4 regions of the Clostridium aromativorans genome follow, and region 2 is predicted to be linked to each of the others. Evidence: riboswitches for the same ligand, from Rfam matches in the RefSeq annotation. Region 2 holds a riboswitch; each other region holds the start of a gene.
The links. Region 2 has a riboswitch for S-adenosylmethionine ahead of LN736_RS16465 (O-acetylhomoserine aminocarboxypropyltransferase/cysteine synthase family protein). Riboswitches for the same ligand answer to the same signal wherever they lie in the genome.
Positions count from the first base shown of each region.

Region 1: another riboswitch for S-adenosylmethionine. It lies ahead of LN736_RS00510 (YbaK/EbsC family protein); the one in region 2 lies ahead of LN736_RS16465 (O-acetylhomoserine aminocarboxypropyltransferase/cysteine synthase family protein).
Region 3: another riboswitch for S-adenosylmethionine. It lies ahead of LN736_RS10030 (DUF2325 domain-containing protein); the one in region 2 lies ahead of LN736_RS16465 (O-acetylhomoserine aminocarboxypropyltransferase/cysteine synthase family protein).
Region 4: another riboswitch for S-adenosylmethionine. It lies ahead of proC (pyrroline-5-carboxylate reductase); the one in region 2 lies ahead of LN736_RS16465 (O-acetylhomoserine aminocarboxypropyltransferase/cysteine synthase family protein).

Region 1 is NZ_JAJJPB010000001.1:108,362-116,004, reverse strand. It holds gene LN736_RS00535 (ABC transporter ATP-binding protein) at 1-426, shown strand, start outside; gene LN736_RS00530 (M29 family metallopeptidase) at 485-1,528, shown strand; gene LN736_RS00525 (DUF917 domain-containing protein) at 1,553-2,668, shown strand; gene LN736_RS00520 (YitT family protein) at 2,717-3,562, opposite strand; gene greA (transcription elongation factor GreA) at 3,988-4,452, shown strand; SAM riboswitch class I at 4,556-4,657, shown strand; gene LN736_RS00510 (YbaK/EbsC family protein) at 4,809-5,270, shown strand; gene LN736_RS00505 (flavin reductase family protein) at 5,301-5,882, opposite strand; gene LN736_RS00500 (DEAD/DEAH box helicase) at 6,037-7,617, opposite strand.
Region 2 is NZ_JAJJPB010000032.1:3,797-11,439, reverse strand. It holds gene LN736_RS16470 (homocysteine S-methyltransferase family protein) at 1-2,388, opposite strand, end outside; SAM riboswitch class I at 2,799-2,884, opposite strand; SAM riboswitch class I at 3,015-3,124, shown strand; gene LN736_RS16465 (O-acetylhomoserine aminocarboxypropyltransferase/cysteine synthase family protein) at 3,245-4,528, shown strand; gene LN736_RS16460 (isocitrate dehydrogenase (NAD(+))) at 4,653-5,657, opposite strand; gene LN736_RS16455 (aconitate hydratase) at 5,688-7,613, opposite strand.
Region 3 is NZ_JAJJPB010000011.1:67,010-74,652, forward strand. It holds gene LN736_RS10015 (ABC transporter ATP-binding protein) at 1-313, shown strand, start outside; gene LN736_RS10020 (ABC transporter ATP-binding protein) at 273-1,241, shown strand; gene LN736_RS10025 (succinylglutamate desuccinylase/aspartoacylase family protein) at 1,274-1,816, shown strand; gene LN736_RS10030 (DUF2325 domain-containing protein) at 1,846-2,136, opposite strand; SAM riboswitch class I at 2,233-2,359, opposite strand; gene LN736_RS10035 (MerR family transcriptional regulator) at 2,591-3,754, shown strand; gene LN736_RS10040 (alpha/beta-type small acid-soluble spore protein) at 3,818-3,997, shown strand; gene LN736_RS10045 (helix-turn-helix domain-containing protein) at 4,094-4,324, opposite strand; gene LN736_RS10050 (aspartyl-phosphate phosphatase Spo0E family protein) at 4,481-4,618, shown strand; gene LN736_RS18975 (hypothetical protein) at 4,647-4,775, shown strand; gene LN736_RS10055 (S8 family serine peptidase) at 4,869-5,942, shown strand; gene htpG (molecular chaperone HtpG) at 6,352-7,643, shown strand, end outside.
Region 4 is NZ_JAJJPB010000004.1:61,557-69,199, reverse strand. It holds gene yhbH (sporulation protein YhbH) at 9-1,217, opposite strand; gene LN736_RS05390 (PrkA family serine protein kinase) at 1,222-3,144, opposite strand; gene LN736_RS05385 (L-2-amino-thiazoline-4-carboxylic acid hydrolase) at 3,556-4,014, opposite strand; gene proC (pyrroline-5-carboxylate reductase) at 4,085-4,927, opposite strand; SAM riboswitch class I at 5,038-5,144, opposite strand; gene LN736_RS05375 (carbamoyl phosphate synthase small subunit) at 5,495-6,544, shown strand; gene carB (carbamoyl-phosphate synthase large subunit) at 6,659-7,643, shown strand, end outside.

The DNA.
Region 1 (7,643 bases), on a different contig from region 2:
ACATCATCTATAGATGTATTTTCCCAGGCCCAAATTTTGGAATTGTTGGAAAGGCTTAAAAAAAAGTTCAATTTAACTTATATAATAATATCTCATGATTTAAGTGTTGTAAGCTATATGGCCGATAGGATTGCGATAATGTATCTTGGTAAAATTGTTGAATACGGGGATTCAGATACTGTGTTCAACCATCCAATGCATCCATATACCCAGGCTCTGTTTGCTGCTATACCGGATATAAATATGGAAAATATAGAAGATATGGTTACTTTAAAGGGAAATGTGCCAAGCTCAATAAATCCCCCAAAAGGATGCAGGTTTCATACTAGATGTATCTATGCAAAGGGTATATGCAGTATTGAAGAGCCTGAATTGATTATGTTGGAGGATGGGAGAAGGGTAGGGTGTCATATGATTCGGCAGTGACAAATTTATGATGTTAGAAAACATAATGGTTAAAATTTTATATGGAGGGTGTGATCTGATGAAATTATACGAGTTTGAATTACAAAAGGCAGCAGATAAATTGGTCAATGAAATACTCAAAGTCAAGGAAGGAGAAACTGTTTTGATAACAGCAGATACTTCTTCAAATGAAACTGTTGTAAATACCACAGCTTCAAGCATATATAGTGTAAAGGGAAAGCCTATGGTCATATGGACTGCAACTCCGGATGGAGTTGGAAAGGCAGCAGATCCAAAGCTTCCAGTTGAAGCTCTTGGAGCTGCACTGTCAAAAGCAGATGTGTGGATAGAATATAATGAGAAATGGCTTTTGTATTCTACACCCTTTGAGGTGGCATTTAAAAACAACAAAAAATTAAGATATATAAATCTTGTGGGAATGAATCCGGATATTATGATAAGAAATATAGGAAAAGTGAATATAAGAGTACTTGCGAAGTTTTTGAGAAAAGTAGCAGAGATGAATAGATCTGCCGCAGCTATGACAGCTGAAACGCCTCTTGGAACTCACCTTGAATTTCAACTAGATCCCACACATGTAGTAGCTTGTGATGCTGGAGAAGCTTATGAGCCTGGAATGTTCATGATGCCGGGGCAGATAAACGTGATTCCTAGATTTGGCACAATAAACGGTGTGCTGGTGTTTGACGGATCTCTTGTTCCGCCTTGCGGGCTTTTAAAAGAACCCATAAGGATGAAAATTGAGAACAGTACCATCGTTAAGATAGAAGGGGGTCATCAAGCTGATGAATTTAAGGAATGGCTGAAATCATTGAAGGATCCCAGTATGTATAAGCTTGCCCATATAGCGTATGGATTTGGACCAGGAGCAATGCTTACCGGGAATATAGTAGAGGATGAGAGGGTCTGGGGTGCTGTTGAATGGGGAATAGGATATGTGAGCAAAAGTGAGGCACCTCCTTTTGGACAAAATGCTGTATCCCATTGTGATGGAATATGTCTTAATTCTTCTATATGGATGGATAACGTAAAAATAATGGACAATGGTAGGATTATACATCCTGATCTTGTTAAATATGTAGATGAAATATTTAAAAAATGATATGGAGGAAGGTGGACTTTAATTATGAAGAGGCTGAGTATGCAGGACTTGAGAGATATATTGCTTGGAGCTGCAATAGTTGGCACAGGTGGAGGAGGAAGTCTTGAAAATGGAATAAAATTGGTAGAAGGTTCTTTTAATGAAGGATATCAATTTTATCTCGCAGGTTTAAGTGAAATAGAAGATGAGGTCCTGGTAGGAACTCCATATGGATGTGGTTCTATAAGCCCTCTTTCTGAGGATCAGGTAGAAAAATATAAAAATATGTACAAAATAAAATATACTGCAGAAATGGCTGCTGTCAATGCAATAGAAGAATATTTGGGAGAGGACTTATATGGAGTAGTTACAACGGAGCTCGGCGGCGGCAATATGGCATCTGCACTGGACGTGGCAGCTAGAACCGGAAAGCCCATAATAGATGCGGATCCTGCGGGAAGAAGTGTTCCCTGCCTTCAACACTCAACTTATAATTTAAATGGGATACCTATAACTCCAATGGGTGTAGCAGACAAGCTTGGAGATTCCATGATATTTACAGAAGTTGAAAGTGACGAAAGAGCAGAAGCCCTTGCCAGGGCAGCGGCTGTTGCTAGCTTTAATCATGTTGGGGTGGTAGATCATGTTGCAAGATGGAAGGTAATTAAAAATACCCTTATCAAAAATACTGTTACAATGTGCCTGGAAGTAGGCAAAATCGCCAGAATCGCTAGGAATAAAAATATAAACTTTGCCTATGATATTGTGGAAAAATTTGATGGATTCATCATGTTTCAAGGAAAAGTCAGTAAGGTTTGTTGGGAAGATAAATCCGGATTTACTTTTGGAAATATATATATTGAAGGTAATGGAAAATATCAAAATCAAAACTTAAGAATTTGGTTTCAAAATGAAAATATAATTTCCTGGAAAAATGGAAAAGTGTTTGTAACGGTTCCAGATTCAATAAATGTAGTGGACAATGATAAAAATATGCCACTTTTGAATCCCTATGCAAAAGTGGGTATGGAAGTTACGGTGTTTTCTCTAAAGGCTTTTGAGCAATGGAGAAGTAAAAGGGGACTTGAAATTTTTGGACCTGAGTTTTTTGGATATCACGTACCTTACAAAAAAGTGGAAGATATATTGTCACTAGATTAATATGTAGAAGATACCCGAAAAGTAATCTAGTTACCTTTCGGATATCTTCTACACTATATTGCTAAATCCTTCTCCTAATACCTCATTTATGTCATTTACAGTGATGAAAGCTTTATTATCTAAAAGTCTTATATAATTTTTCAATTTTAAAAATTGTTTTCTATTTAAAATGGTAATTATGACTTCCTTTTTATCATCTTTATAGGCGCCTTTGGCATAATAGATGGTGGCGCTTCTCTCAAGTTCCTTTATAATAAAATTTTGTATATTCCTCCCGTGATTACTTATTATAGCAACCTGCTTATAGGAATTTAGACTTACTATAACCCTGTCTATTATTGTAGAATTTAATATTACCCCCAGTATGGCATAAAGACCTTTGTTTACCCCGAGTACTATAGTTGCAGCTATAGTTACGGTTATATCAGCTATCAGCACGGATTTGCCTATGCTTATTTTTGTATATTTGTTTATTATTTTTGCGATTATATCCGTACCTCCAGTTGAAGCGCCTAGATTAAATATTATACCCATGCCCATTCCACATATCAATATGCCAAATATAAGCTGAACTAGAATATCACTGCTAAATGGCTTTATATGTGGATATATTTTTTCTAAGAAAAATATCAGTGCAGATATGGAGAAGCTGCAGAATACGGTTTTCCCGCCGAATATAGGGCCAATTATTATAATTCCTAAAGTGAATAATATAACTTCCATTCCCATCATCAACAGACCAATAGGAAGATTTGGAAACAATGTGTTTATAATTATGGCAATACCGCTTGTGCCACCGGCGGCAATGTGATTTGGAGCTAAAAAGAAATAGGTACCGAAAGCTACAAGAAATGTTCCAATCAACATGAAAAAAATATCTTTTATATTTTTCATAATAAATAACCTCCCTCCTTGTATACACTTGACTGTAAATTTATTCATTAAAAAAAGCATATAAAAATCTAAGTAAATACTCTCTCAGATTCATATGCTCTCATACATACAAAAATTGCAAATATAATTGTGTGTATGTCTTTTAAATGCCTTACTAAATATATTATATAATGGTAAATATTATTGTGTCAACATGTTTTCAATATTGATACTGATAGGTATAATTATGTTGATTTTAAGAATCATCTATAAAAGGCTGGCCTGAATTTTACTAGACTGTCTGGAACTTGGGTTGTATTATTTAATTAGTAATATTATAATAAAATAGTAAGGCAAATGAGCACGTAAAAAAACAGCGAATCCATGAAAAATAGCTGGTTTTTTGATTACATTATGGAAAATTTAGAATAGTAGGTGAATTATTTATGCAAGATGTAATTTTGACAGAATCAGGCAAAAAAAAACTTGAACAGGAATTGGAATATTTAAAGACGGTTAAAAGGGTGGAAATAAAAGCTGCCTTGAAATCTGCTCGTGCACAGGGGGATCTTAGCGAAAATGCCGATTACAGTGCAGCTAAAGATGATCAATCTATGACTGAAACTAGAATACAGGAACTGGAAAGTCAACTTAAAAATGCTGTAATAATAGAGAGTTCACAGGATGAAGATGTGTTCGATATAAATAAAACGGCAGAAGTAAAATTTTGTGATATAGATGAAGTTGAACAGGTTACTCTTGTAAGTTCAGTAGAATCAGATGTGAAAAAGATGAAAATAAGTATAGAATCACCTCTGGGTAAAGCCTTATTTAGGATGAAAGTGGGGGAAAGGGCGACGGTTGCATCTCCAGATGGAAATTATGATGTGGAAATAGAAAAGATTTTATAAATATTTCGCTGGATATTTTATCTAGCGAAATATTTTTTTACAAAAACATGAGTTGACAAACAAATGATAGTCTGGTATCCTGTATTTAAAATTAATATTAAAATTCTTATCGCGAGAGACTGAGGGACTGGCCCCATGATGTCCGGCAACCTAAAATTATATTTTAAGGTGCTAATTCCAGCAGGTGATACCTGGAAGATAAGATATATGAGTATGTAAATCTCCTTATAGCTTATCTATAAGGAGATTTTTTATCTGAAGGCTATCTTTTCTTGATTCACAGTTTACAATGTATAATCATGGATGTCATTTCTTGAACTTAAGAATTATTTGATAAAAAATTGGAGGAATTGAAGATGAGTGTAGAAAGTGTAGTTAATTATTTTTTAGATAGGGGAATGGAAAATCCAGTATTCAAACTTCCTGATAGTGGTGCTACTGTTCAGCAGGCTGCAGAAACCATACATACGGAGCCAAAATATATAGCAAAGACGTTGGCATTTAAAGTTAAAGATGATGATATATTAATAGTTATGAGAGGGGATTTAAGAGTTAGTAATAAAAAATACAAAAAGTTTTTTAAAACTAAGGCTAAAATGCTGAGTCATGATGAGGTGCTGGAAGATACAGGTCATCCTGTGGGAGGACTGTGTCCTTTTGGATTGAAAAACCCTATTAAAGTATATTTGGATAAATCTATAAGGGATTTTGAATATGTATACCCTGCTGCTGGATCTAAAGAGTTTGCCCTTAAAATAAAACCAGAGGTAATTGGCAATTTGGTAAATGGACAGTGGATAGATGTTTGTGAGAGCTAGTTAATACTGTAAATGATCAAATAAAAGCCCTTATCTTGGGGCTTTATTTCTTCTCTTGATTGAATATCCAAAGTGGCCAAGAGGTTTTGAATTTAGGCTGTAGTATTCTCCATGGCTGTAACAGATAAGGTTCGCTTTTTCGAAATGTATTTTATTGTTTAAATCAAGCAGATTTTTATCCACTTTTACGTTTGAAATTTCCAGCAAAAATAGATCGTGAGTTCCAAGAGGTGTAATTGACAGCAATTTGCACTCCAGGGCTACTGGAGATCTTTCAAGAGATGGAGTGGAGATGGATATGCCTTTGTTAAGTTTAAGATTAAAATGTTTGATTTTATCTTCCTTTTTTCCAGAAACAACTCCACAATAATCTACAATTGTAGTCATATCTTTTGTAGGAAGATTTATAGAACATTGTCCACTTTCTTTAATGTATTTATGAGAAAGCCTTTCAGGTCTTATTCCCATGGCGACAATGGGTTTTTTAGTACATACAGTGCTTACCCATCCCACTGTAAAAATATTTAATTTATTGGATATGCTTTTGGAAACCACAAGGACCACTGGAGTTGGGTTTAACATTGCACTGCCTTTAAAATTTAATTTATTCATATGGGTTCCTCCAACTTATTTTATACATTTTGAGTTAAAATTCTATTTTTGATGTTGTTGTTGTCAATATTGGATAAAAGTCCTAAAAGAAACCATAGGGATATATTTCATGATATTTACAGGGTTTCACATGGCTCTTATAGGACAAATTAATTTAACGATGGGATTTTTTATTTTTTGCCAGTTCTACAGAAACTCTTCTGCCTTGAAGCTTTTTACCATTGGATTTTTTAAGTATGATGTTTCCAACTCTTTCGGGAACGCTTATAAAGGTAAATTTGTTTAGTATGTCTATATCTCCTATTTCATAGGCCTCCACTGAAGAGGTTTCAGCTATGAATTTCAACAGCTTTCTTGGAGTTATATTATCCATTCTTCCTATGGAAAAAAATAATCTCATATTTTCCTCTTCTATGTTTATGGAATTCTCCTTATAATTAAAACTCAATTCCTTTTCGAAAATTATCTTCATAAGGGCAGCAGCCACATCCACCAAATTGTATTCTTCATCCAATTCCATTGCTACTGGAACAAAATTTTTATAATTGTTTTCCGATATAACATCTCTTATCTTTTTTTCTATATTTTTATATTTAGCTTCAAATATATCATCTACTGTAGGAATTTCTTTTCTCTTTATTTTGCTTTTAGTGAATTTTTCTATCTGCTTTAACAGCATATATTCTTTGGGAGTTACCAGAGAATAGGCAATTCCCTCTTTATTGGCTCTTCCAGTCCTTCCTATTCTGTGTACGTAGGATTCGGTGTCCTGGGGAAGATCATAATTTATTACATGGGATACATTTTCAACATCTATTCCCCTGGCAGCTACGTCAGTGGCAACTAAAAAGTCCAGGGAGGAATCTTTGAATTTTCTAAGTGTGTTCAACCTCTGATTTTGCCCCATGTCTCCGTGCATACCTTCTACATTGTATCCTCTTGACTGGAGGCCTTCTACTAATTCATCTACGCCGCGTTTAGTTCTGCAAAATATGATAGCACTGGAGGGTTCATCTACATCTAAAATTCTACATAGAGATTCGAACCTATCTTTGTTTTTTATTTCATAGTAATACTGTTTTGTTTTTTCAACAGTTAACGTGTTTTTAGCTATTTCTATATATTTTGTATCGCTTTTCATGTATTTTGAGGCTAATTTTCTTATCTGATTTGGCATGGTAGCGGAAAAGAGCAGTGTCTGTCTATTTGAATTGCAGGCTTTGATTATATCTTCTATATCATCTATAAAACCCATATCCAGCATTTCATCTGCCTCATCTATTATCAGAAATTGTATACTGCTTAAATCCAGGGTATTTCTATGTAGGTGGTCTAATATTCTCCCAGGTGTGCCTACTACTACATCTATGCCTCTTTTCAAGGCTTTAATTTGCCTCTCTATGGGCTGACCGCCGTATATTGGAAGCAGTGATATTTTTCTAAATTTGGCAATTCTGGATAGTTCGTCATTTACTTGAATGGCAAGCTCTCGAGTAGGCGTGATTATTATAGATGAAATGTTTTTACTATTGCAATCAATTTTACTCAGCATTGGTGCTCCAAAGGCCAAGGTTTTTCCCGTACCTGTTTGTGCCTGACCTATTACATCTTTTCCCTCTAATATTATGGGAATTGATTCCGCTTGAATTTGAGAAGGCTCTTCAAATCCCATATTATCTATGGCCTGGAGGACTTTAGAATGTAAGCCTAAATTATTAAAATCAATATTTTTCATTAAAATTCCTCTTTCTTTTTTATATT
Region 2 (7,643 bases):
AAAAACTTCTTCTGCTATTTTTACAGCTTCTCTGGCATCCTTCGCATAGTAATCTGCCCCTATCATATCTGCATAATTTTGATTTAATACTGCCCCTCCCACTACAATTTTACATTGAAGCTCATTTTCTCTTAAAGCATCTATGGTTTTTTTCATATTTATCACAGTAGTGGTCATAAGTGCGCTGAGCCCTACCAGCTTTATATCATTTTCTCTTACAGTATTCACTATCTTCTCTATATCCACATCTCTGCCTAAATCTATTACGTCAAATCCATAATTTTCCATAAGTACTTTCACTATGTTTTTTCCAATGTCATGTATGTCGCCTTTTACCGTAGCTAATACTATATTCCCCTTTTCTATATTTTTTTCTCCATCTTCTAGTATTTTCTTCTTTATTATCTCAAAAGATTTTTTCACTGTCTCCGCTGACTGTATGAGCTGTGGTAAAAATATATCCTGTGACTCATACATTCTCCCCACTTCATCCAGGGCAGGAATTATATTATAATTAACTATTTCCTCTGCCATTTTATTTTTTAACAGCTGTGACGTTATTCTTACAGCCCGATCTTCTATTCCGTCAATAATGGCCGATTTCAAATCTCCTTCACTTTCACCCTTATCTTCTTTATCATTCTTGGATAATACATCATTTTTGCTCCCATATATGGATATATAATTATCTGCTTCTTTATCCAGATTCGCCAAAACTTCAAAAGCAGCTACAACATCTTTAACCCCCTGATCTTGAGTATTTATAATGGGGAGATCCAAACCAGCATCAAGCGCCATAGCAAGAAAAGTCCTATTTAATATACATCTTCTTGGAAGTCCATAAGATATATTGCTCACTCCCAATACAGTTTTTACTCCAAATTTTTCTTTTACAAGTTTTACAGCTTTTACCGTTTCCATGACTTCCCTCTGCTGTGCCGAAGCAGTAAGCGTAAGACAGTCAACTATTATATCCTTTTTATTAATTCCATAACAGGCTGCAGTTTTAATTATCTTTTCTGCAATTTTAACTCTTCCCTCCGCACTGTCTGGTATTCCTTTTTCATCTATAGTAAGTGCTATTATACATCCCCCATATTTTTTTACTATTGGGAATACTTTCTCCATGATATTTTTTCTTCCATTAACAGAATTTATTATGGGCTTTCCATTGTATACTCTAGCTCCCGCCTCCAATACACTAGGATTTGGACTATCGATATCTATAGGCAATCGCACTACCTTTTGTATAGCCTTTATAGCTTTTTCCATCATTTTAACTTCATCAATTTCAGGAAGTCCTACATTAAGTCCCAATATATGAGCTCCCTCTTCCTTTTGAGTTACAGCTTCTTTTTCTATATAGCTTACATCTCCACTTTTTAACTGTTTTTTATATATCTCTCTTCCTGTAGGGTTGATCCTTTCACCAATAATCTTTATACCTTCCCCTAAAATTACAGTATTGGTAGAAGAGCAAATTGCAGTATAGTCCTTTTCTTTTATATCAATAGGCTGTATATTTTCAAGGGCACTGACAGTAGCTTTTATAAATTCAGGATCGGTACCACAGCATCCTCCAAAAATTCTAACTCCTTTTTTCGCCATAATAGCCATATTTCTTGAAAATTCTTCTGGTGTTATATCATAGATTGTATTCTTTCCATCATACCTAGGTAATCCCGCATTAGGCTGCACCATAACAGGTATAGATGAATACTCCAATATTTCATCTACAATTCCCTGAAGTTCAGATGGTCCAAGAGAACAATTTACACCAAGTGCATCCACCCCAAGCGCTTCCAATGTAACCACCATTGTTTTGGGATCCGTACCCATAAGAGTTCTGCCGTCCTGCTGAAAAGTCATTGTACAAAACACCGGCAGAGTTGTATTTTCCTTGGCTGCAAGAATAGCTGCTTTGGTTTCATAAAGATCAGACATAGTTTCTATTAAAACCAAATCTGCTCCAGCTTTTTTACCTACAATAACCTGATTTTTAAATAATTTATATGCCGTTTCAAAGCTCAAATTACCTGCTGGCTCCATTATTTGGCCTATTGGACCCAGATCCAGAGCAACTAATTTTCCCATGCAGGCCGCCTCTTCCTTTGCAATTTTCACTCCGGCCGTAATAACATCTTCTATATTATAATTTGAAGAATTGTACTTAAGTTCATTAGCTCCGAAAGTATTGGATATTATTATATCCGCTCCTGCCTCCAGATATCCTCTATGTATTTTTTTTATTATTTCAGCATTGGTCACATTTAGGATCTCTGGAAGTTCTCCAGGTTGAAGACCTGATCTTTGAAGCATGGTTCCCATAGCTCCGTCAAAGAAAATAAATTTTTTATCAAATTTGTCCAATGGATTTCTGAATACCATTTACTCCACCCCTTTTCAAATACAACTTATACTTCTCATATATCTATAATAGACGACTAATTTCTCTTTAACATTATAGTCATAATTATAATACATTTTTTATCATTTAGACATTGATCTATTCGAAGGTCACCACACTTATCCAATTCACAATATATAAAAATCAGCCAGATTTGGTATTTGAATATAGTTGGGACTCTGAATTTTCAATTAATCATATAAAAAAACTGCCTTCCTACAAGAAAGAAAAGCAGCTTATAACTTCATAAAAAGCCAATCCTTCTTATCTTTCAGAATTAATTTCACAGCAGATTCATGTTAACTTTAGATTCTTTTAAAATCAACTATGCTGCAAATAACAAGTTCAATGCTTAAAAACTTTTTTTACATAAACAGCAAAACTTGTTTGATTCTATTCTGCAGGAATTGACACCGATACACAATTGCCGGTTGTCGGATTTCATAGGGCCTGTCCCTCAATCTCTCGTGATAAGAATATTTTAATATTAATACTTAAAATCGAAATTGTCAATTACTTAATACATAAAATTTTTTCATTTTTTTTCATTTTCCCCTTGACAAACCCCCCCATGATCTGTTATGATTTTCTCAATTAAATACGGAACTTCTTATCCAGAGCGGCTGAGGGACTGGCCCTATGATGCCCGGCAACCTGAATGATAACTTTCATTCAACGGTGCTAATTCCAGCAGGTGTATAACCTGAAAGATGAGGAGCATGAGGAAAAATCTTCTTGTATCTCATCTACAAGAAGATTTTTTATTTTGCCAAAATATATAGAAGTTTCGTCCAGAATATTTAATATATTATAAAGAAATATGAGGAGGAAGTAAAAATGAGTGAAGAGAGAAAATTAGGTTTTGAAACATTACAGGTACATGCAGGTCAAGTGCCTGATCCAACAACGGGAGCAAGGGCAGTTCCAATTTATCAGACAACATCTTTTGTATTCAAAGATGCAGATGAAGCTGCAGACTTTTTCCAGCTTAAAAAACCAGGAAACGTTTATGCAAGAATAATGAACCCCACAGAAGATGTATTTGAACAGAGGATAGCAGCTCTTGAAGGTGGAAGTGCAGGTCTTGCTACAGCATCAGGTTTGGCAGCAATATTATATTCTATATTAAACGTGGCAAATGCAGGGGACAACATAGTTTCAGCCAGCACCCTCTACGGTGGAACTTATGAATTGTTCTCAGTAACTTTAAAGAAACTTGGAATCGACGTAACATTTGTAGATCCTGATGATCCTGAAAATATCAGAAAAGCAATCAAGGACAATACAAAAGCAGTCTATGCTGAAACCATAGGAAACCCGAGAATAAATGTACTGGATATAGAAGCAGTGGCAAATATAGCCCATGAAAATAAAATACCACTTATCATAGATAATACTTTTGGTACTCCATACCTGGTAAGACCAATAGAATACGGGGCAGATGTAGTTGTTCACTCTGCAACTAAATTCATAGGTGGACATGGAACTACCATAGGTGGAGTCATAGTTGACGGTGGAAAATTTGACTGGAGAGCAAGTGGTAAATTTCCTGATTTCACTACACCTGATGAGAGCTACAATGGACTTGTATATGCTGATCAAGGTCCTGTGGCATTTGCTACAAAAGCCAGAGTACAACTTTTAAGAAATACAGGTGCAACACTGAGTCCTCAAAGTGCATTTTATTTCTTGCTTGGACTTGAATCACTTTCACTGAGAGTTGAAAGACATGTTGAAAATACAAGAAAAGTAGTTGAATTTTTAAGTAAACACCCGAAGGTTGCATGGATAAACTATCCTGAACTTGAAGGAAGCCCATATAGAGAACTAGCTAAAAAATATCTTCCAAAGGGAGCAGGTTCCATATTTACTTTTGGAATAAAAGGCGGATTTGAAGCTGGAAAGAAATTTATAAACAGCGTAAAATTATTCTCTTTACTTGCAAATGTAGCAGATGCAAAGTCCCTTGTAATCCACCCATCAAGTACTACTCATGCAGAGTTGAACGAAGAACAACAGAAAGCTGCCGGAGTAACTCCTGATCTCATAAGGCTTTCAATTGGTGTGGAAAACATTGATGATATTATATATGATTTAGACCAAGCTCTAGCTAAAGCTTGATAATAAACAAAGTTCCCTAATTACTTTAAATTCCCTAATTTTTTATATAATTTAATTATAAAGAGCTGCTGCACAATTAAATTTGTGCAGCAGCTTATTTTACACTTTAATATCAAAAATACTATTACAATTCTGAAATTACAGCATTGGTGAATTCATCAGTAGTTGAATTTCCTCCTAGATCAGGGGTTATATACTTTCCCTCTTTTAACACATTTTCCACTGCCCTTTCAATTCTATCCGCAGCTTCACTTTCATGTAAATATTTCAACATCATAACTGAAGACAATATTATAGCAGTAGGATTCGCCTTGTTCTGTCCTGCAATATCAGGAGCTGAACCATGGGCAGGCTCAAATACAGCTCGCTCTTCCCCCATGTTGGCCCCGGGAACTAGCCCCAGTCCTCCTACCAGTCCGGATGCCAGATCAGACAATATATCGCCATACAAGTTTGGCATTACAAGCACGTCATATTTTTCAGGATTCAACACCAGTTTCATGCTCATGGCATCTACTATCACATCATCAAATTCTATATCATCATATTCTTCAGCTACTTCTCTGGCAGTTCTTAAAAAAAGTCCATCTGACAATTTCATTATATTGGCCTTGTGAACTGCGGTTACTTTCCTTCTTCCATTATTAACCGCATATTCAAAAGCTGCTTTTACTATTTTTCTGCTGGCATTCTTGGATATTATCTTCACACTTTGTGCTGTTTCATCATTTACCATAAACTCTATTCCCGCATATAGATCCTCAGTATTTTCCCTGAATATAACCAAATCAACATTATCATACCTGGACTTTACCCCTTCATACGTTTTTATAGGCCTTATATTGGCATATAAATTCAAACTTTTTCTCAAGGTTACATTTACGCTTTTGAAACCTTTCCCCACTGGCGTGGTCACGGGACCCTTCAATGCCACTTTGTTTCTCTTTATACTGTCAATGACCTTCTCCGGAATAGGAGTGCCATATTTATCTATAAAAGCCGCTCCAGCTTCAGCTATATCCCAATCTATATCCACACCACTGGCATCTATAATTTTTGTTGCCGCTTCACTAACCTCTGGACCTATACCGTCGCCCGGAATAAGAGTTACTCTGTGTCTGTGCTTCATAAAATCAATTACCCCCTAATATGTCGAATTTTATAGACTATTCCTTTTCATCAAATTTATCAATCCACCATATTTTATCATATTTCTCTGCCTTTGGGTAACATCAAATAGCATATTATATTCTTTGTTCTTTGTCTTGTTTTTCACTATGATTGTATCACCGTCAATTTGTTTGAGCATATCTCCCATTTCAAGTTCATCCATTACATCTATCTCTTCATAATCCTTCACATTTTGAAAAACCAGAGGAAGTATTCCATTATTTATAAGATTCTGCCTGTGGATTCTAGCAAAAGACCTCGCAAATACTGCCTTTATTCCCAGGTAAAGAGGAGCCAATGCCGCATGTTCTCTGCTGGAACCCTGTCCATAATTTTCTCCCGCCACTATAAAACCCCCTGAATTTTTCTTTGCCTTTGCGGGAAATTCTTCATCGCAGGGTGTCAGACAGTACTCAGACAAGTATGGGATATTGGATCTATAGGGCAGCAATTTTGAATTAGAAGGCATTATATGATCTGTAGTTATATTGTCTCCTACTTTTGTAAGCACTTTTCCATTCAAAACATCTTTCAGTGGCTTTGCCACAGGAAATGGCTTTATATTAGGTCCTCTTACCACTCTGACATCTTCTCCGGCCCTGCTGGGATCAACTACCATATTGTCATCTATTAAAAATTTTGCAGGCATTTCAACTTTAAAAGGCGTCCCCATCTGTCTTGGATCCGTAATATAACCTGTCAATGCAGAAACAGCTGCAATTTCCGGACTTACCAGATATACTTTTGCGGACTTAGTACCTGATCTTCCCTCAAAATTTCTGTTAAAAGTTCTGAGAGATACAGCACCAGTAGAAGGTGATTGCCCCATTCCTATACAGGGTCCGCAGGCACTCTCCAACACTCTTGCACCTGCCTCTATCATATAGGACAATGCTCCATTTTGGGACAGCATGGTCAGAACCTGTCTTGAACCCGGAGATATGGTAAGAGAAACATCTTCACTTACTGTATTTCCCTTTAATATATGTGCCACTTTCATCATATCCACATAAGATGAATTGGTACAACTCCCTATACATACTTGATTTACTTTAACATCTTCCAATTCTGAAACAGCAACCACTTTGTCCGGACTATGCGGACATGCTACCATAGGTTCCAGGGATGATAAATCTATTTCCATCTCCTCATCATAGCTTGCATCTGCATCCGGTTCAATAAAAGAAAAATCTTTTTCTCTCCCCTGAGCTCTTAAAAATTCACGAACTACATTATCACTGGGAAATATTGATGTAGTGGCACCAAGTTCTGCTCCCATATTGGTTATGGTTGCCCTTTCAGGAACAGACAGTGTCTTTGCTCCCTCTCCAACATACTCAAATATCTTTCCAATTCCACCTTTAACACTGAGCCTTTTTAACATCTCCAAAATTATATCCTTGGCTGTAATCCATTCTCCCAATCTGCCTTTTAAATTAACTTTGACTATCTTAGGCATATTCAAATAATACTCTCCACCGCCCATGGCCACTGCTACATCAAGTCCGCCTGCTCCAATGGCAAGCATTCCTATCCCACCTGCTGTAGGAGTATGGCTGTCGGATCCCAAAAGAGTATCTCCCGGTACTCCAAACCTCTCCAGATTAACTTGATGACATATCCCATTTCCAGGCCTTGAAAAATATATACCATGCTTTTTTGCTACAGTTTGAATATAAGCATGATCATCTGCATTTTCAGGACCTGACTGTAACATGTTGTGATCTATATAGGCTATGGATTTCTTGGTTTTTACCCTATCTATTCCAAGTGCTTCAAACTGAAGATAGGCCATAGTGCCTGTAGAATCCTGGGTAAGAGTTCTATCTATTTTTATTGCAATCTCCTCTCCTGGTATCATTTCACCTTTAACGAGATGATTCTTTATTATCTTTTTTGCTGCGTTCAATCCCACATAAATCCCTCATTTCCGCAAATATTCTAT
Region 3 (7,643 bases), on a different contig from region 2:
TGAACTTCTTCTGGCAGATGAACCTACCAGCGCTTTGGATGTAACTGTTCAGGCCCAGGTTGTGAAGCAGATGGTTGAACTCAGAAAGAATTTTAATACAAGCATAGTGCTGGTTACCCATAACCTGGGAGTGGCAGCCTATATGTGCGATAAAATAGGAGTAATGCAGGAAGGAAGGCTGGTGGAGTGGGGAACTAAGGATCAGGTGATAAATAATCCCAGGAACAAGTATACTATGGAATTATTATCGGCGGTACCTGAATTGGAGGGATGTGATTTTGGAGGAAAAGAAGCAGCCTATACTGGAGATTGAAAATCTTACAAAACAATTTCAAATGGAGGATAAAAGAAGACTGACTGCAGTGAATGATGTGAGCCTGAAGCTGTATGAAGGGGAGTGCCTGGGTCTGGTTGGAGAAAGCGGCTGCGGTAAAAGCACCCTGGCAGATATGATAGTTCATCTTGAAGAACCTACTTCCGGAAAAATTATTTTCAGAAATCAGGATATTACCAATTTAAGAGGAGAAAAATTGAGGCAGAACAGGAGGAAAATTCAGATGATATTTCAAGATATCTCTGAAACCTTCAATCCCCGGATGAAGGTCCGGGAAACTATAGCTGAGCCTCTTTTGAATTTTAAACTCATAGATAAGCACAGTGCCCGTAAAAAAGCGGCAGAGCTTCTTGAAGCAGTTGGCATGAGTGAAAATTTTGCAGATAGATATCCCCATCAGCTGAGCGGAGGACAGCGGCAGAGAGTGGCAATAGCAAGGGCGGTATCCTTAAAACCTGAAATTATAGTATGTGATGAAGTCACTTCAGCCCTGGATGTTTCCGTACAAAAGCAGGTTCTTTCTCTCCTCGAGGATCTGCAGAGGAAAGAAAAATTGTCCTATATTTTTATCTGTCATGATCTGGCAGTGGTAAAAAATATAAGTCATAGGGTTGTGGTTATGTATCTTGGAAAAATTGTTGAAATTATTGACAGCTGTAAACTCATTTCAAGTGCATGCCATCCTTATACAAAAGCCCTGCTGTCATCCGTGCTGTCTGTTAAAAAAGCTGATAACAGCAGAATAGAAATAATTAAAGATGAGCCGCCAAGTCCTTATTGTCTACCTCCAGGATGCAGTTTCAGCTCCAGGTGTGAAAGATGCAGTGATGTATGTTTGAAAGAAAAGCCTGAATTAAAAGTAATAGGAAAAAGTCATTTAGTGGCTTGTCACTTATTTGATAAATAATGTATAGGCTGCGTACATATTATGAAGAGTTAATGCCTTATGTATATTATGTGGGAGCAGCTGCAGCGGAAGTTGTTGAAAAATCAAAGGCCATGGCAGAAGTGGTGGATGTTCCCTGTTTGGTACGTTCTCCACATGGCAGCGGGGGTTCCTATAATTATGCAGGCTCCTGTGGTATTCCGAGTATTTTGATTGAGAGAGGATGTACAGGTGTCTGGTCAAAAGAAGAAGTGGAATTGGGAAAAGAAGATGTTAGAAATGTGCTGCGTTATCTTAAAATTCTGGAGGGAAAGATCTCTGGGAAAATCTATAAACCTGTAGATGTAGAAAATGTAATTTACAAAAATGCATCACACACGGGATGCTGGTATCCGACAAAAAGGGCAGGAGATACCTTGAAAAAAGGAGAAATATTAGGCTGGATTAAGGATTATTTTGGAAATGTACTGGAAATATGTGTTGCTGAAGCAGATGGAATTCTGCTCTATCAGGTTGTCAGTTTGTCTATTATCAGGGGTGGCCCCATGGTGGCTTACGGAGAGAATGTAGATTGTGGCCAGATAGATAAATGGTGAAAGAAACAAATATTTCGGAATAGTTATTGCTATGATGTCTTTTTCATGTAAGTATTTATGTTCTTGTTTATGCTGGACCAGGAATGTTTGCAGAACATTACTGTGATATTATTTCGTTTTGATTGTTGTTTTACTATTTCAGCCATATTATGCCCTATGTAGTCTATAAGAACCACAACTATATCCGTATTTGATGGAATTTTTATTTTTCTGTCTCCTTTTTTTCTCCCCGTAACATGTACTATTTTATTAAATCCGTTTTCCCTCAATTTGTTTTTTATTTTTTCAATTCTGTCTCCGCCTACCACTAAAATCCCCATCAGACATACCTCCAATTTTTATTTTGTAATATAAAAAAGCTATTTTCCTTTTATAAGAAAAATAGCTTTTGATAGCAGGTTATAGAATTAGTATTTTTCTTATCTTTCAAAGTGACTTAAAACAGTTTAATTCACTTTGCAGGAATTGACACCGATACATCTAAAAATTGATGCCGGTTGTCGGGTTTCAAAGGGCCAGTCCCTCCACCGCTCTTGATAAGAGAACCTTATTAAGTTATATGAGCTTTATTATACTACAATATGATTGATAATGCAAATAAATATTGAAAATAAGTCAGAACCTTTTAAAATTGAATTTTTTCAAAAAGTATTGACTCTGACTCCGCGTCATAGTGCAATATATATGTAGAGATTATTTATATCAACAAAGATTACAGCCGGCAGAGTATTAGACAATAGTGATAGTTCTAAAATCAGATTTTGAGGTGTGGAAATGAGAACAGTAAAACAGGTTTCAGATTTGACGGGAATAAGTGTGCGCGCACTGCATTACTATGATGAGATAGGATTGTTAAAACCAAGTAAAATTACAGAGGCAGGTTACAGGCTTTATGATGACAGGGCTCTTGAAGCTTTACAGCAGATCTTATTTTTTAAGGAGCTTGAATTACCTTTAAAGGAAGTAAAAAAAATCATGACAGAACCAAGCTTTGATAAAATGGAGGCACTAAAAAATCAGAAAAAACTGCTTGTTTTGAAACGCAATAGATTAAACGAATTAATTGGACTTATAAATAAAACGTTGAAGGGAGAAAGCACGATGAGTTTTAAGGAATTTGATATGACCGAATATTATAATGTGTTAGAAGAATTTAAAACAGAAAATAAGACTAAAGTAATTAGGCAGTGGGGAAGCATAGATAAATTTGATGAATTTATTGAAAAAGTTAAAACTAAGGAAAGTGAAATTGCTAAAGACGCTATAAAGCAGTATGGAAGTATAAAAAAATTCACTGAAGCTTTAAAGAAAAATTTAAATAGTGATGCTTTAACTAAAGCAGAACAGATTGATGAGTTTAAGAAAGATTGTCTTTATGACGGGAATCCTAAATTAAAAGAACTATATAAAAAACTTGTATCTGATTTAAGTAAAGATCCTTCTTCGTGGGAAATTCAACGGATTGCTGAAGAAATAACTAATACAGTTAAAAAGGATTATGAAGTTTTTAAAGCTGATATGGGAGATTATTACTGGCACAGTATGGTGCAAATTTATTTGGTATTTCCTAAATGGATAGAAGAAGTTGATAAGAAATATGGAAGCGGTGCGTCTAAATTTATAGGAAAAGCTTTGAAAATTTATTCTGAAAATAATTTGCCTAAAATAGATACATTATATAAAAAGCTTGTATCTGATTTAAGTAGAGATCCTTTTTCAAGAGAGATTCAACAAATTGTTTTTGAAATAGCAAATGAAACCAGGCAAATAAATGAAGCTTTGAAAGTAGATGAAGGAGAAAATTATTTTGGGTATATGGCAGATTTTTATTTATCAAGTCCTGAATTTATAAAAGCAACAGATAAAAGATATGGAAGCGGTGCATCAAAATTTATAGGAAAAGCCCTAAAATTTTATTCTAAAAACAAGTTGAACTAGGGTAAATTTCTATTATATATTTCATTGAAATGTACAAACTATTGTAGAGGAGATGATAATTTTATGTCCAGAAGAAATAAGATATTGGTTCCCGAAGCTAGAATTGGCATGGAGAGATTAAAAATAGAAGCGGCCAGGGAGCTTGCTGAAAAGAACAGAGATCCTAACGCAGTAAATAATTTTTCAGTAGGTGGTCAGATGGTTAAAAAAATGGTTGAAAAATATGAAAAAAAATTAAAGTAATATCAAAAACCCCGTCCGAAAAGGATGGGATTTTTTAACTCCATTCAATTTATTTATAAATGTGAATTAAGTTAGCCGGAAAACAATTTTAGCTTTTTAGCTGTCTTCCATTGCTTTCTCAATATTTAAAATAAAATCGCTGGCCTTTATATCTAAACTTTTGCAGATTTTAAAAATGATATTTAAAGTAGGATTTCGTTTCTGACACTCTATCATGCTTATATAAGTCCTATCAATATTACATTTATGAGCAAGATCTTCCTGCGATAATCCACATTTTATTCTGCGGTTTTTTAAAGTTACAGCAAGTGCATTTTCTAATGTCACATAAACCACCTCTTGAATTTAATTTTAAAAAAAATGTTGCAAATTATCAGCATACTATAGTCTACAATAGAGGATTTTTATGCTATAATTTAAAAGTGTTTTGAATTATAAACTTTAATTTGTTATTTATAAGAAAGGCGGTTTGAAATTTACGTGATGGATGATAAGGTAAACGATTTAAGAGAGAGATTACATAAATTGATTGAGGAAAGGGCGGATTATAGGGAAATATTAAAGGCAAGCCAAAAATTAGATAAATACATAAATCAAATCATAAAAAGTACAAGCAGTTAATTATATAAAAAGCAGAGATCTGCCTTTTTTGAGGTATAGGCAGACATTAAATGTACTGGATTCAGCGGCAGGAAGCGGACTTATTAAAAATAATGTTAAAATAGTGAAAGGTCTCATCTCAAAAGGATGGGGCTATATTTCAAATATCAAATTTTAATTAAATCTTAATCAGTTCAATAAGTGTTTCTTTAGAAATTAATATTAGAATTTATATATAATAAAAATTAAAAAAATAGGGAGATATTTCTACATGAAGAAAAAGTATAAAATTCTAATCATAGTGTTTATATTGTTTATTATAAGTATGATATCTTTAAATGTGCTGATAAAACCCAATAATGCATTAAATAAAGGTACTGCTGGAATTGCTGTAAAAGTGACACCGGCAGATTGGAAGGTTGGAAAATTAAATAAGCTGCCACAGTTGAGCTCAAATTTTAAAAACAGTAAAGGAATGGACTTGCGTTCAAAGGATTTATCGGAAGCTGATATTGATGGAAGGGAAAAAGAACTTTTAAATTCAAGCTTTGATAGTAATACAAAATGGCCAAAAAATATTACATCAGTTTTTTCACCTGAAAAAATTATGTCATTAGGGAAAAATCCAGGACTTGGCATAAGAACTCTCCATAGTTTAGGAGTGAATGGGAAAAATGTTGGTATTGCAATAATAGATCAGCGTCTTCTTGTAAATCATGCTGAATATAAAGATAATGTCAAATCTTATGAAGAGCTCCACTGCGGACGTGAAACTTCAATGCATGGAGCTGCAGTAGCTTCAATAGCTGTTGGTAAAAAAACGGGTATCGCTCCAAAATCTGATTTATATTATATAGGACAAGATCCTGTGGATATATGCCAAAAATCAAAAGTCAATTTTAATTACATTGCTCATGCCATAAACAGAATAATAGAACTCAATAAAAAGTTACCTCAAGGTAAAAAGATAAGGGCTATTTCCATTTCAATAGGATGGAGTCCTAGAGATGTGGGGTACAGTGAAGTGATAAAAGCAGTGGACAGAGCCAGAGAAGAAAATATATTTGTAGTTTCATCATCACTTAAAGATACTTATGGATTTAAATTTAACGGGCTTGGAAGAAACCCTCTGTCTGATCCCGATACCTCTTCATCCTATACTCCGGGCTTATTCTGGCAGAAGGAGTATTATGAAGGAAAATATAACTTGAATAATACACTGCTTATTCCCATGGATTCAAGATGTACAGCAAGTCCAACAGGATATAGGGTATGTTTTCTACCGAGAAGGTGGCTGGAGTTGGTCAATTCCTTATATAGCAGGTGTTTATGCTCTTTCCTGTGAAGTCAAACCAAGTATAACTCCCGATGAATTTTGGAAGACGGCATTAAGAACTGGAACTACTGTTGAATTTAGAAGAAATAGTAAATTACATAGTTTAGGTAAGATAATTAATCCTGTAAAATTAATTCAAAGTTTAAAAAATAATTCATGAGAATTTTCTTTGTTATAGTTCTGATAATTTACAGCTTAAATATTATGACAAATGAATTCAGCAGATAAATTTGAGAAAATATATTGACAAAGAAGAAATTATTGCTAAAATAAAATTAGCACTCAAGTAATATAAGTGCTAACAAAAAAATATTCAGGTGACCATGAATCCGGGAATCACTTGACTGTATGATAATTGTGACAGAGGTGTCGTGCCCTGCCATTAGTATATTATATATAATTGAAAGGAAATGATAAAATGGCTGTAAAAGAATTTAAGGCAGAGTCGAAAAGACTGCTTAATTTAATGGTTAACTCAATATACACAAATAAAGAAATATTTTTGAGAGAACTTATATCAAATGCCAGCGATGCAATTGACAAAAGTTATTATCGATCACTTGTTGATGAAAATGTTAATTTCAACAAAGATGACTTCTATATCAGAATTGCTGCAGATAAGGATAAGAAAACACTTACAATTACAGACACGGGTATAGGCATGACAGAAAAGGAGCTTGAAGATAATCTTGGGACTATTGCAGAAAGCGGCTCTCTTGCGTTTAAGAATGAAAATGACATAAAAGATGGAGTAGATATTATAGGTCAATTTGGAGTTGGCTTTTATTCCGCATTTATGGTGTCTGACAAAGTAACTGTAAAAAGTCGTTCTGCTGATTCGGATAAGGCCTATAAGTGGGAATCAGAGGGGGCTGAGGGATATAGTATTGAGCCCTGTGAAAAGGAAACTACAGGTACCGAAATTATCTTAAAAATTAAAGAAAATACTGAAGATGAAAAATATGATGAGTTTTTGGATGAATACAAAATAAAATTGCTGGTTAAGAAATATTCTGATTTCATAAAATATCCAATCAAGATGATGGTAAAAAAGAGCAGGCCTAAAAAAGATAATGAAAAAGAATATGAGGATTATTTTGAAGATGAAACTTTAAACAGCATGGTACCTATCTGGAGAAAAAATAAAAATGAATTAAAGCCTGAGGATTATGATCAATTTTATATGGATAAGCATTTTGGATATGATAAACCTCTCAGGGTAATACATTCAAGTGTAGAAGGTGTGGTCAGCTACAAGACACTGCTCTTTATCCCGGCCAGAGCACCTTATGATTTCTATACAAAGGAATTTGAAAAGGGGCTGGAGTTATATTCAAATGGCGTTTTGATAATGGAAAAATGTGCTGATCTTCTTCCGGATTATTTTAGCTTTGTCCAGGGTCTTGTGGATTCAGCAGATCTTTCCCTTAATATTTCAAGAGAACTTCTGCAGCATGACAGGCAGCTTAAATTCATTGCAAAAAAGATAAAAGATAAAATAAAGAGCGAACTTCTTTTGATGCTTAAAAACAATCGTGAAAAATATATTGAATTTTACAATAGTTTTGGAAAACAGCTTAAGTATGGAGTTTATTCTGATTTCGGGGCCAACAAGGAAGTACTGCAGGATCTGTTGTTGTTTTATTCTTCTACAGAGAAAAAACTTGTAACTCTTGACGAATATGTTTCGCGAATGAAAGAGGATCAGAA
Region 4 (7,643 bases), on a different contig from region 2:
CAGGGAAATCACCTTCTTTCCAGATCTTTTTGTAGAATTTCTTTTAGGGATTTCCATAAATCCTGTTTTTTGTTGATGGTGACAACAGTAAAATTACTGTTGTTGATTCCATTTTTAAAAATTTCTTTTATATTGCCGCCGTAAGAACTGGGCATGATTTCAGCATAGCTGAAAAGATTACATATTTTACACAGCTCCTCACCGCATTTTAATGCTCTCGCATTGTCTTCACTCCAATTGTCACCGTCACTTACATAGAATGTATAGACATTCCAGTAGGCAGGATTGTAGTTTTCCTCGATTGTCTCCAGGGCTTTCTGCAGTCCGCTCGATATATAAGTCCCTCCAGATTCCACCTTGTGGAAAAATTCACTTTCCGTAACTACTTTAGCTGTAGTGGAATGAGCAATGAACTTTACTTCCACGTTGTTGTATTTCATCTTTATGAACTGATATAAAATGAAGAAAAAAGATCTTGCCAGAAATTTTCTCGTACTGTCCATGGAACCCGAGGTATCCATCACACAGATGACGGCGGCGTTTAATTCGCGTTTTGGTTTTTCCTTCACCCTGAAATATCTTAGATCGTCCTGTCTGAAGTGAAATTTTGACTTCCTCTCTTTATATTCCTGTATTTTGGTATCCGGAAGTTGTTCCTCCGCTTCTTTGAGGTCCCTTTTTATATTCTGCTGTCTTTTAAGCTTTTCGATGACGGTTCTTTTCTTAGCAAGCCTTGGATTTATACCATTTTTCTGGTAGCCAGTCTTTTTAAGCGAATGTTTTGACAGCAGATCCGAGTATTTTTTCTTGTCCATTAAAGGAAGCTCCAGATCTTCCAGAAGATAATTTATGAGATCCTCTATGGTTATTTCTGTCTCGTAGATATCTTCCCCTTCTTCATTTCCGGCTCCTGTGTTTCCGGCACCGGAGCCTTTTTTACCGGAAGCTTTTCCAACTTTGTCTCCTCTTTTCTGGGAGCCGTTGCCGCTTCCAACACCCTGCTGGCTGTTGTCTCCATATATAAATTGGTATTCTTTAATGCCCTTTATGGGGATTTTCACTTTTTTGTTTCCGCTCTGACCTATAATACTTTCTTCCGATATTATATCCGCCAGGTTGTCTTTAATTGATTTCTCTACAAGCTGTCTGTGACGTCTTCTATCTTCTAAGGATCTATCATGATGTCCGCCGGTATCGAATTCTCTGAAAATAGCCATAATATCAATCCTTCCACAAATTGTTTGCGGCATATTTCAAAATTACGTCGCAGCAGTGATCGCAGTATCCGTTTGCTTTCATTTCCTCCACCATTGAGTTGTATTTTTCATCCTGATCCTTGTCCCTTACTTTGGATTTGGTTATAATTCTTGACAGTTCTTTTACAGATACAGTGAGCTTTTTCTCAATAGCTTCTTTAAGGGGCTCATAGGAGGTGTAGTCGATTTTGCCGCCGTTTCTTATAACGTAGAACATATATGAGGTAACATCTGTTCTAAACCCCTTTGCAGAACTTTCAGGAATGCCTATGTGTTCCTCTATGGATCTCATAAACACCTCGTCTGGTTCAAGCTCTTCACCTGTAGAGCGATCCTTGATTTTGTTCCTGTTTACATAGGCTTCAGCATGATCCAGGTAATTGTCGAAAAGACTTTCTGCCTGTTCCTTGAAGCTGTGTATAAATGCCTTGGTCACTTCCTTTTCAAGTATCTTGTTGTATTCTTTTCTGATAGAATCCTTTAAAAATGTCAAATATCTTTTTTTATCGTCCTCGGCTATATCCAGCTCCTTTACCGATTTTATCAGGCTCTCCATTACGCTCAGCGGGTTTATGCAGTTGTATTCGGAATTGGAAAGTGCATCATCCAGAGCCTTGATGATAAATCTTGTGGAAATTCCAGTCATGCCCTCTCTCATGCCTGCTTCTTCCTTTAATTCCGCAAAGTCGATTTTTTTAGTGCTTCCCTTTTCAACTATATCCTCCCCATTGTAGATCTTTAATTTTGTCACAGGATCCACCTTGTTGGAAGGAGAAAGCCTTGAGAGAATTGCGAACATAGCTGCAGTTTCAATAGTATGGGGAGCTATATGGGCGTTGAACTGGCTCTTGCCGAGTATTTTCTTATATATCTTGACTTCTTCATTTAATTCCATACAATAGGGTACTTCAATTTTTACTATTCTATCGAGTATTGCTTCGTTGGTATGGTCGGACTTAAACTTGTTCCACTCCGATTCATTTGAATGAGCTAGAATAATTCCATCGAAATAAATCATTGATCCTTTTCCCGGAGATGGAACAGATTTTTCCTGAGTGGCCGTAATAATTGTGTGGAGGTATTCCACATCATTTTTAAAAACTTCTATAAATTCTACAAGCCCCCTGTTTCCCACATTAAATGCACCGTTTAATGAAAATATTCTTGGATCATCTTCAGGGTACATATCCATCTTTGATATATCGATAGAACCCGTGAGGACTGACGTATCCTGGTTATTTGGATCAACTGGAGGTACTACTCCAATGCCCTTTCTCGACCGAATGGAAAAATCACTGGTTACCACGGGAAATCTCTCATATTCTCCCTTGTATTCGTGTTTTAGCCTGTATTTGCATACGGGGCACAGGTCCCCCTCAATTTCCACACCCAGCATTTTTTCAAAATCAGGTTTTAGATGGTTTGGTATCAGGTGAAGCGGTTCCTCCCTCATAGGGCAGCCCTTTAGAGAATAAATAGGTTCTGAAGTTTCCAGTGCCTTTTTAATTGATTCCACCAGAGAGGATTTGCCTGCTCCCACGGGACCTACCAGATAAAGCACCTGTCTTGATTCTTCACCTTTCATTGCTGCAGAGTGGAAGTAATTTACAAGTTTCATTATTACCTTGTCAATTCCAAAAAAATCATCTTTGAAAAAATTGTATTTTCTGATTGGTTCATTGCCATATAGTTTTTTGATTCTTGGATTTTTCTCAGGTTTCAATACCTCATAGCCTTTGCTTATTATTATGTCGTACATTCTCCTGTGTGCCAATTTTACTATATGGGGGTTGTCTTTTACGATTTGCAGATATTCGAGAAAAGTACCTTCAAACTCATGCTTTTGTCGAACTTCTCTATCTCTTTCAATTATTTCCTTAAAATTCATAGTTATCTCTCCTTTAACTTATATTTAAATACTTACGCAGGATGAATTATTATTATGTATAATAGTTGAAAATGCTGCGACTTAGAGGGATAAATTAATATGTACTAAATTTTAAGTAATACTCAGAAAAATATATCCGAAATTTTAAGAAGATATTTTGAAGAGCAGTTGAGGTTTCAGCATTAGTAGAGGGTATCAGTATATGATAAGACTGTTTTGATTTTGGTTATTGAAATTTATTATATTGTCTTAATTCAATTTTGTCAATACACAGTATATTGTGAATTCAGGTTAAAGATGTAAAATATGGTTTGAAAACTCGGCTGTCAAAATATGGGCCAGGTTTCCAAACTATAATGTTGCTGCCTTTATGAGATCTTATGATAAAGTGTTTTCAAATGTTCAAAAATTTTAATGTTTTTTATCCCCGACTAAAAATCTACAGCAATTATCTCCTTTGGTTTTGCACAGGGGTCTTTCAAAGCCTATTCCGAATTTATCGTACATTATACTGTCTATTTCACAATACAGTGCTCCTATGTCTTCTGCGCCCAGCTGATGCCACATGTCATACATGGGGCAGTAGGTTATATCACAGGGATTGTCAGGATCACTTTCCCAGGAAATAGAAGGCATATCCTTTACCCTGGCATAAGTTTCCGGACTTATTTCAAGACCCTTTTCATGGACTTCTTCCAGCATGCTCTCTATTCTTGCTTCACCAAATTTTCTTATGGCGGATCTGACAGCTTCTTTTCCCTTCTCCTCGCCTAATCTGTCTATCATTTCCTTAGCCATGAAATAATGGAGCTCAGCCATAAGTTTTGCCATTCTACCAACTGGTTCATCAGTACTTTTTATTTTACCCATGTTTTTACCTTCCTCTCTCCAGTTATATTGATAAAGTAAAATTTATCCGAATCTAAATCCGAGAACCGCTTTATTCAGATTTCTTAGCTACCTTTTCCATACTGGTTTTGCCGATTTCTACAGCATTGATCACAGTTCCCCTGAAACCTCCCTGTTCTAAAGTTCTGACACCTGCTATAGTGGATCCGCCCGGAGAACAGACTCTGTCTTTCAGTGCACCAGGATGTTCGTGGGTTTCAAGGACCATTTTAGCTGCTCCTAAAGCTGTTTGTGCCGCAAGTGTCTGGGCTATATCTCTTGGAAGTCCCAGCTCAACTCCTCCGTCGGCCATGGCTTCAATCAGCATGTAAATATATGCAGGGCCGCACCCGCTTATAGCCATTACGGAATCTATTAGATTTTCCTGTACCAGGAAAGTTATACCCAGTTCCTTAAAAATTTTAATTACCAGTTCGGTATGCCTTTGTTCAGCATTTTTCCCCGGTGCAATTCCTGCTGCTCCGGCATTGACTAACATTGGAGTATTTGGTATTATCCTAACCAGGGGAACCTCAGTTAGATATTTTTCAATAACGGAGGTATTCATACCTCCCACAATTGATATAACCAATTGTTTTTCTCCATTCCACCTGGATTTTTGAATATATCCTAAAACTTCTTTTAGTACCTGGGGTTTTATACTCAATATTACAATGTCACAATTGTCAACCAGGTAATCATAACCGGTACTTTTGTCACTGCTGGAATTGGTTACGCCAAAATTTTCTTTGAGATATTCCAGTCTGCTGTCCAAAATGTCCATAGCATAGATATCCTCAGGAGAAAAAAGTTTGGATTTAAGCAGTCCTCTAATTATGGCTTCTCCCATCTGTCCAGCTCCGATAAAACCGATTTTTTTATTCAATGTTCCCATATCTGTCCTCCTAAAATTTTATTATTTAATATTAATATTTGCACCTTAAATTTGATAATCTTCAGATAAAACAAAAACTCAAGGAAATCTTGAGCTAATCAAACAAAATATCCTCATCTTTCAGTTCTATACTGCAGGATTTAGCACCAATGTATTATTCACAAATACTGGTTGCCGGGCTTCAAAGGGCCAGTCCCTCCACCTCTCTTGATAAAGCAAGTATTTAATTGTAGTTATATTGTTTTAAATTATACCGGCAAATAAATTTTTTGTCAACTTTCCAAAGTTGTATGCAAAATACATTTTTTGATACTTGACATAAGCTGATATTTTAATTAAAATTAATTAAAATAGAATTTTAAGTAAAAAATGCACTTTAAATTGGTCCTGTGAGGCCAGAAAGGAATGTATTATTTTGGATAGCTTTTTTTATGTGTTTAAAAAAGTGAACATTTTTAGAAATTCTGGCAATAGAAAAATTATTTTATAGATAATTTTTTCATTGCCTTTTTATTTTTTAAAGTTGGTTGAGTGTATTTTTGCTTGTAAAAATACAGGAGGTAATTTATGAAAGCAAAACTTATACTGGAAAATGGAAGTGTCTTTCAGGGTGAAGCCTTTGGATATCTCAAGGACAGCATAGGCGAGGTGGTATTTAATACTGGAATGACAGGATATGGAGAGATATTGACGGATCCTTCTTATTATGGACAGATAGTGACGATGACCTACCCTCTTATAGGAAATTATGGAGTTGATTTGAGTGATCTGGAATCAACTTCGCCAAAAGTAAAGGGACTTATTGTAAGGGAGATATGTCATTACTCCAGTAATTTTAAATCGGAAATGGAACTTGACGACTATCTTAAGATAAATAAAGTGACAGGTCTTTCAGGAATTGACACCAGGGCACTTACAAAATCACTTAGAACAAAGGGCACTATGAAGGGAATCATAACCGTGGAGAACCTGGATTTTTCCACTGTAAAAAGTACGATTGAATCCTTTTCCAATAAAAATGCGGTATCTCAAGTGACTGCAGAAAATGAATACACGGTGGGAAATGGTGCAAAGAATATAGCGGTTTTGGATTTTGGCATCAAAAAGAGCATGATAAAGGCATTTTTGGATCGGAAGTGTACTGTTACGGTATTTCCGGCAGCTGCCAGGGCGGAAGATGTTCTTGAAATTGATCCGGATTTGATATTTCTATCGAATGGACCTGGAGATCCTGCAGATTTGAATTTTGAAATAGAGAATATAAAAAAGCTCATAGGTAAGAAGCCAATTGTAGGCATATGCCTTGGGCATCAGCTTTTGGCACTGGCTCTTGGAGGAACTACGGCAAAACTTAAATTCGGCCACAGGGGGTGCAATCACCCTGTAAAAGATCTTACAGAGGGCAGAGTCAGAATAACCTCCCAGAACCATGGATATTATGTAAATAAACTGCCTGAGAACATGGAGGTAACCCATATAAGTTTAAATGACGGAACTATAGAGGGAATGAGACATAAGTCACTGCCGATATTTTCAATACAGTTCCATCCAGAAGCATGTCCCGGGCCGGAAGACAACAGCTGTATATTTGATGAGTTTATGAAATATGCACTTTAATCAATTGGCAGTTAGAAGTGAAAGATGAATAGTTGATGAAGATTTTCGCCGCCGGCCGAAAATCCATCAATAATTGTGAACTGTGCATTGTGAATTGTAGAAAGGAGCGGCATTATGCCTTTAAATAAAGATATTAAAAAAGTACTTGTAATAGGATCCGGTCCCATAATCATAGGGCAGGCGGCTGAATTTGACTATTCAGGAACCCAGGCCTGCGAATCCCTGAGAGAAGAGGGGGTTGAGGTGATACTTGTAAACAGCAATCCTGCCACTATAATGACTGATCGGGAAGTGGCGGACAAGGTTTATATAGAACCTCTCACGGTGGAATTTGTGGAAAAAATCATGGACAGAGAAAGACCTGACAGCCTTTTGGCCAGTATGGGAGGCCAGACAGCTCTGAACCTTGCATTGAAATTGCATGAGAGTGGAATACTTGAAAAATACAGTGTAAATATAATAGGGACTTCCATAGAATCCATAAAAAAAGGTGAGGACAGGGAATTATTTAAAGAGACAATGAACAGGATAGGTCAGCCTGTAGTTGAAAGTGAGATCATAAGGGATGTGAAAAGTGGAAAAGAATTTGCAGCTAAAATAGGATATCCCGTAATAGTCAGACCTGCCTATACCCTTGGCGGAACCGGCGGCGGAATAGCTTATACCGAAGAGGAACTTGAAACCGTACTCGAGTCGGGACTTGAGCTCAGTTCCATAGGTCAGGTACTCCTGGAGAAGAGCATAAAGGGATGGAAGGAAATAGAATATGAAGTAATGAGGGACAGTGCCGGCAATTGTATAACTGTGTGCAATATGGAAAACGTGGACCCTGTTGGAATTCACACAGGAGACAGCATAGTTGTAGCTCCGAGCCAGACGTTATCGGACAAGGAATACCAGATGCTGAGAACTGCCTCCATTGACATAATAAATGAAGTCAAGATAGAGGGCGGCTGTAATGTGCAGCTGGCCTTGAATCCGGACTCTCTCCAGTATGCAGTTATAGAAATAAACCCAAGGGTAAGTCGTTCCTCGGCTCTTGCCTCCAAAGCAACAGGTTATCCAATTGCAAAGGTGGCGGCTAAGATAGCTCTTGGCT